DNA from 3 places in the Rhizobium sp. 22-785-1 genome. Region 2 is predicted to be linked to each of the others. Evidence: riboswitches for the same ligand, from Rfam matches in the RefSeq annotation. Region 2 holds a riboswitch; each other region holds the start of a gene.
The links. A riboswitch is a leader RNA that binds a small molecule or an ion and turns the genes downstream of it on or off. The one in region 2 is predicted to bind cobalamin.

Region 1: it holds a riboswitch for cobalamin, as region 2 does, so the genes downstream of both, ACQZ5M_RS12860 (DUF1636 domain-containing protein) here and bluB (5,6-dimethylbenzimidazole synthase) in region 2, are expected to answer to the same signal.
Region 3: it holds a riboswitch for cobalamin, as region 2 does, so the genes downstream of both, nrdH (glutaredoxin-like protein NrdH) here and bluB (5,6-dimethylbenzimidazole synthase) in region 2, are expected to answer to the same signal.

Annotation. Positions count from the first base shown of each region.
Region 1 covers NZ_JBNWDI010000005.1:286,152-288,412, reverse strand. Annotated here, with positions in the region: gene cobO (cob(I)yrinic acid a,c-diamide adenosyltransferase) at 1-357, opposite strand, end outside; cobalamin riboswitch at 480-692, shown strand; gene ACQZ5M_RS12860 (DUF1636 domain-containing protein) at 809-1,234, shown strand; gene cobW (cobalamin biosynthesis protein CobW) at 1,228-2,261, shown strand, end outside.
Region 2 covers NZ_JBNWDI010000007.1:232,209-234,469, forward strand. Annotated here, with positions in the region: gene ACQZ5M_RS15915 (TolB family protein) at 1-647, shown strand, start outside; cobalamin riboswitch at 680-860, shown strand; gene bluB (5,6-dimethylbenzimidazole synthase) at 956-1,642, shown strand; gene ACQZ5M_RS15925 (LysE family translocator) at 1,750-2,261, shown strand, end outside.
Region 3 covers NZ_JBNWDI010000006.1:269,702-271,962, reverse strand. Annotated here, with positions in the region: cobalamin riboswitch at 802-1,021, shown strand; gene nrdH (glutaredoxin-like protein NrdH) at 1,266-1,490, shown strand; gene nrdI (class Ib ribonucleoside-diphosphate reductase assembly flavoprotein NrdI) at 1,500-1,913, shown strand; gene nrdE (class 1b ribonucleoside-diphosphate reductase subunit alpha) at 1,883-2,261, shown strand, end outside.

The DNA.
Region 1 (2,261 bases), on a different contig from region 2:
CTCCCAGGCCTTGGTTGCCGCGGCGATATCGCGTTTCAGGTCCTGAGTGTCCCACGTGAAACCCTCGCCCATGGTGCGCCATTCCACCCGGTCACCAAAAAGCGTCAGCGCCTGCTGTTCACCGGTCGACCACGCGCCCTTGATGAACTGGACGATACCAACGCGTCGGCCCGTGCCGAGCATGCGCAGCGCAAGGCCGAAGGCTGCGGTGGACTTGCCCTTGCCGGGGCCGGTATTGACCATCAATAGACCCTTCTCGATGGTCTTCTCGGCTACTTCCGCATCCTGCACGCTCTTGCGGTTCACCATCTTCTCGCGGTGGCGGGCGGCGTCACTGTCGCTGATCTCGCGTGTCATGATGTCCACGTCCTTCCGAGCCTGTTTTGGAAGCGGCGACTATAGTCAAAACGCCCTTCTCGGCAATGGCACCGAGAGCATCGCTCAAGAATCCGCGCATTGACCGCAAGCCAGCTTGCCCGTAAAGGTAAGGCACTGACGGTCTTTTTCCGGCAACGGGAAAAGCTAAGAGGGAACACGGTTCCGCCCGCTTCTCGGGTCAATCCGTGGCTGCCCCCGCAACTGTAAGCGGCAAGCCCGCACCGTAAAGCCACTGGATTTCGATCCGGGAAGGCGGTGCAAGGGCGCCTATTCAAGCCGCAAGCCAGGAGACCTGCCGTTTCAGAAAAAAACGTCTGCCGGGCGGGGTGCTCCGGTCAGTCGGTTGCGCCGAATATCGGTTTGCGCTGTCTCGCATTCCGTCTTCGGCACCGCACCCCTTGCATGTTTTAACGGCGGAAGCGGGCTCGGTTTGGATATTACAGCGACATCGTCTCGGACGGAAGGATCGACCGAAAAGCAGAAAGCTTCCGGTCTTGTTGTCTATGTCTGCCGCAGTTGCCGTAGTGAGGCAGAACCGAATGCCGAGCCGCGCCTCGGCGCGCTGCTGGCAGAGGCTGCGATCGCGCTTGGTGCGGAAGCCGATATCGAGGTACGCAGCGTCAACTGCCTTGCCAATTGCAAGCGTGGTGCCAGTGCCGCGATGCGCAGTGCCGATGGCTGGTCTTACGTCTTCGGCGGGCTGACGCCCGATCATGCCGATGATCTGATCACCGGCGCGCGCCTGCTTGAAAGTTCCACCGACGGCCTGATGCCTTGGCGCGGGCGTCCGGACAGCTTGAAGCGCGGCATGGTCGCGCGCATCCCCCCTTTGAATTTCCTCGAGGAGACATCATGACCACGCTAGAGCGCGTTCCCTGCACCATCGTCACCGGCTTTCTGGGCGCCGGCAAAACCACGCTGCTGCGCGGCCTTCTGGAAAAGCTCGATGGCAAGCGTCTGGCGATTATCGTCAATGAGTTCGGCGATGTCGGCATCGATGGGGACATCCTCAAGGGCTGCGGCATCGAAAGCTGCCCGGAAGAAAACATTGTCGAGCTTGCCAATGGCTGCATCTGCTGCACAGTCGCGGATGATTTTCAGCCGGCCATCGAGGAGATCTTGAGCCGCCAGCCGCGGGTCGAGCATATCCTGATCGAGACCTCCGGTCTTGCGCTGCCCAAGCCACTGGTCCAGGCCTTCCAATGGCCGGCGATCAAGAGTCGCGTCACCGTCGACGCGGTCGTTGCCGTTGCCGATGGTGCGGCACTTGCCGAAGGCATGGTGTCGCATGACATGGACGCGCTCGCCGCCCAGCGCGCCAATGACGAAGCGCTCGACCATGACGATCCGGTCGAGGAAGTCTTCGAAGATCAGATCGCCTGCGCCGACCTGATCGTGCTGACCAAGGCCGATCTTCTCGATGCCGAAGGTCTGGAGCGTGCCAAGGCGCATATCGGCGAGCATCTGCCAAAGGCCGCCAAGATCGTCGTTGCTTCCCACGGCCAGATCGATCCTGCCGTGCTGATCGGGCTTGGGCTGGCAGTCGAAAACGATATCGAAAACCGCCATACCCATCATGATGAGGAAGAGGACCACGATCACGACGAATTCGACAGCTTCGTGGTCGAACTCGGTGCGGTGTCCGATCCGGAGGCCTTGGCAGAACGTATCGCCCAGACCGCGGCGTCTGAGAACGTTCTGCGCATCAAGGGTTTCGTCGAAGTCTCGTCCAAGCCCATGCGCCTTCAGGTTCAGGCCGTCGGCGCGCGCGTCAATCACTATTTCGACCGCCCCTGGGCCGCAGGCGAAGTACGCCGTTCGGCGCTCGTCGTGATCGGTGAAAAGGGCCTCAACCGCGAGAAGATCGAACAGATGCTGGCGGC
Region 2 (2,261 bases):
GCTTTGCCGTACAGTGCAACAACGATCATGGCATTTCGCCGGATGGGTCGCTTTACGCGATTTCGGACAAGGTCGAGTTCGGGAAGAGCGCGATCTATCTTCTTCCGTCATCAGGTGGCGCGCCGACATTGATGACGCCGAACCTGCCCTCCTACTGGCATGGCTGGGCGCCGGATGGCAAAAGCTTCGCTTACTGCGGGATCAGAGATCAGATTTTCGATATTTATTCCATGGACATAGAAACCCGCAACGAGACGCGCCTGACCCATGGAGAGGGGCGAAACGACGGGCCGGATTATTCGCCGGACGGTCATTGGATATACTTCAACTCCAGCCGCACGGGACAAATGCAGATCTGGCGCGTAAGAGCAGATGGATCAGCCGTCGAGCGGATCACGAACAGCCCATATGGCGACTGGTTCCCCCATCCGTCTCCAAAGGGAGACAAGGTCGTCTTCATTTCCTATGACGGCGACGTCTTCGACCATCCGCGTGATCTCGATGTTCGCGTGCGACTGATGGATCCCGATGGTGGCAATGTCGAAACGCTCTTTGATCTTTTTGGCGGGCAGGGGACGATGAACTCTCCCAACTGGTCACCAGCTGGTGATGAGTTTGCCTATGTGCGATATTTCCCAGCCGAATAAATCTGCGGCGCTTGCCTTGGCGCCAACAATTGGACATACGGTTTTCGTCAGGTGCCTGCTTGAGCGGGAGAATCGGGAATGCGGTGCAAGACCGCAACGTGCCCAACGCTGTGAGGCGGATGACCGTCGCCATATGCCACTGAGCAATCTCGGGAAGGCGGCAACGGTCAGAAGAAGCCAAGTCAGAAGACCGGCCTGACACGATGGACCAGTCCGCGCGGACGGCGGCAGGTTGTGAGGAAGGAGGTGTGTGACGCGGCGCAATCTGCGTCCTCACGCGGTACTTCCTGCATTGTTGGGGATTGACGATGCGACCTGATGACACCCGGCGCGGCCTGAGGCCAGCTTTTGAATTTGCCGAAGACGACAAGGCTGCGGTCTACCGCGCTATCGAGACTCGCCGCGATGTCCGCAATGAGTTTTTATCCGATCCGCTACCGTATGAACTGATCGGAAAGCTGCTTGCTGCAGCCCACGCCGCGCCTTCGGTCGGCTTTATGCAGCCGTGGAATTTTACCCTCGTCACGAATGGTGAGATCAAACAGGCCGTGTGGCAGGCCTTCAGCCGTGCCAATGAGGAAGCGGCACAGATGTTTGCAGATGAAAAACAGTCGCTTTATCGCAGTCTGAAGCTGGAAGGAATCAGGAAGGCGCCGCTCTCCATCTGCGTCACCTGCGATCCGACAAGAGGTGGCGATGTGGTGCTGGGGCGCACCCACAATCCTCATATGGATGTTTATTCCACGGTCTGCGCAGTCCAGAACCTCTGGCTGGCAGCACGTGCCGAGGGCGTCGGCGTTGGCTGGGTCAGCATCTTTCATGACGATGATATCCGAGAGATACTGGATATCCCGCATCACATTCAAATCGTGGCGTGGCTTTGCCTGGGATATGTTTCTGAACTCTACGCGGAGCCAGAGCTTGCAGTGAAGGGATGGCGCCAACGCCTGCCGTTAGACCAATTGGTATTCAAGAACCGGTGGGGCGAAAAATAGGTAGCAACTTTGCCGCGTGAGCTGCTTCTCAATAGTTGAAAAAAGGTACTTGCCTGTCCTGCTGGCCGATGGCTTACTTTCTCTTTGTTTCGAGAGGGGATTTACCGATGCCGATTGAAAACTGGCTGGCCTTCGTGGCCGCATCCGCCGTCATGCTCGCCATTCCAGGGCCCACGATCCTCCTAGTCATTTCCTATGCGCTCGGACACGGCCGAAAGGCAAGCAGCGCCACGGTTGCTGGCGTAGCCCTTGGCGACTTCACCGCCATGACGGCCTCAATGCTGGGCCTCGGTGCGCTGCTGGCAACGTCTGCCGCGCTCTTCACGATCTTGAAGTGGGTGGGTGCTGCCTATCTGATCTATCTCGGTATCAAACTCTGGCGAGCGCCCGTTGGAGCTTCGTCTGACGGGGAGGGAAATGTGACAGGGCGTGAGCGTCCGATAAAAATATTTCTCCATACCTATATCGTGACGGCGCTGAACCCGAAGAGCATCATCTTTTTCGTCGCCTTCCTGCCGCAGTTCCTCGTGCCGAACCTTCCGTTCTGGCCGCAGGTGCTTATTTTCGAAGTTACTTTTCTTGTGCTTGCGACTTGCAACGCGGCTCTTTATGGGTTGCT
Region 3 (2,261 bases), on a different contig from region 2:
TTCCCGCAGGGTAGGTCAGAGTACGCCGCAGACTGGGTGTCGTTTAAAGATGAGGAAAGCATGAGATTCCGTCCGAATGCGTACCGCTCGGAAGCCGAACGATTCTACAGGCCACGGTTCCAAGCGTACAAAACGAAGAAGACCGTCATCGCGGGACGATGCGGCAGCTCTACGGCTCAGACGCTGGACGGCGGCCCTCGTCGAGACGAATTGGGCGGGAAAAGCTGCCGGTAAGTGGACACGGAGGGAGCCGCCGCCTCGAACACGAGTTCCCGCAGGATTGGAGAACCATGTATATCGGTCGGCGTAGGGACTAGAGAAATGGCCGTCAGGCGGCAAGCTCACAACCTAAGCCTAGCCCGTGATCGGTCTTGCTGTGTCCGTCGTCCGTTGGAAGACAATACACCGGTAGGGTTCTATCCGGTAGCGTGTACTGGGCGAGGTCACCAGTTATTTGCGGTGTTTGGAGAAACGGCTTGTGCGCAAACCCAACGCATACGAAGGCAATCGCGCACATGATGCGCAGCAGAAGACCGAATCTGCCTATCGCTCTCGTCATCCTGGATGCTCCCCACGAAACGGGTAGCTATGTTTTCGTTAAGGGGCAATGCGGCAAGCAGTCTTACGATAAACGGCCACAGCGATGTAGTGGGAGAAAAATTACATCGTGAAAGGTCTGTCCGCTGTCAAGCTAGCCGCTTCAGAAGCAGACGACCTCATGTTTTATGATCGAGCCACGCTTATCCACAGTCAACCTTCCGTTACAGAGTCATAACCGTTGACGATTTTTTCACGCCGTATACCATATCTAGTGTTCGAGGTTCTTCCGATTCGCGTCGGAAGCTAAGACGGGAATACGGTGCGTGATGTCCTTTCTGGACGGAGCAATGCCGGAGCTGCCCCCGCAACTGTAAGCGGCGAGCATCCTTCTCAAACTGCCACTGAGCCGAAAGGTGTCGGGAAGGCGAGATGGATGCGATGACCCGTGAGCCAGGAGACCTGCCTCAAACGAATACGTCCACGGGCGGGGTGTCCGAAGGTCGCGCTTGCGTGCGGGATGATCCTGCGCGTGCCGCTTCCTTGATCCCCCGCATCAACCACTTCGGGGTGAAGTCAATGTCGCATCATTCTAGTCAGTATCCGCGTGAATAGCGGGCGGTAACGCCTGCCGCCGATTTCGGCTGCCCTAATTTCCGAGTTCCTGAATGGGCATTCACCACGCCCGATCGATATCGCACGTCTACTCAAATCTCACGAGGATCATCATGACCGTTACCGTTTACAGCAAGCCAGCCTGCGTGCAGTGCACAGCCACTACCCGCGCGCTCGATCGTCAGGGCATCGACTACACCGTCGTGGATGTTTCCGAAGACACCAATGCCTACGATCTGGTTCAGGGGCTGGGGTATCGTCAGGTTCCAGTTGTGGTGGCTGGCGAGACGCATTGGGCGGGCTTCCGCCCGGATATGATCAGCACGCTTGCGGCCTGAGCCGGAGCAATGGGACAGATCGTCTATTTCTCCAGCCGGTCGGAAAACACTCATCGCTTCGTCGGGAAATTGGGGATGATTGCGCGGCGGATTCCGCTTAGTCCTTCCGAGGGCCTTCGGGTCGAAGCCCCCTATGTCCTGATCCTTCCAACCTACAGTGGCGAAGGTGGAAAAGGGGCCGTTCCAAAACAGGTGATCCGCTTCCTCAACGATGCGGAGAACCGGGCAAACATTCGCGGCGTGATCGCCGCGGGCAACAGCAATTTCGGGGCGACCTACGGGATCGCCGGCGATGTCATCTCCCAGAAATGCAGCGTGCCTTACCTTTACAGGTTCGAGCTTATAGGCACTGAGGAAGACGTCGCGAACGTCAAACACGGATTGGAACGATTTTGGACGCGACCACTTTCGAAAAGCCTTTGAAGACATCGGAATCCGAACTGGATTTCCATGCCCTCAACGCGATGCTTAACCTCTATGACGAACAAGGAAAAATCCAGCTCGATAAGGACAGACTAGCTGCGAAGCAATATTTCCTGCAGCACGTCAACCAGAACACGGTGTTCTTCCATAATCTGCGGGAGAAACTCGATTACCTCGTCACCGAAGGCTATTACGAGCGCGAGGTTCTGGACCAATATTCCTTCAATTTCGTGCGAGATTTGTTCGACGCTGCCTATGCCCGAAAGTTCCGGTTTCCGACCTTTCTCGGCGCGTTCAAATATTACACCAGCTACACGCTGAAGACCTTCGACGGCAAACGCTATCTGG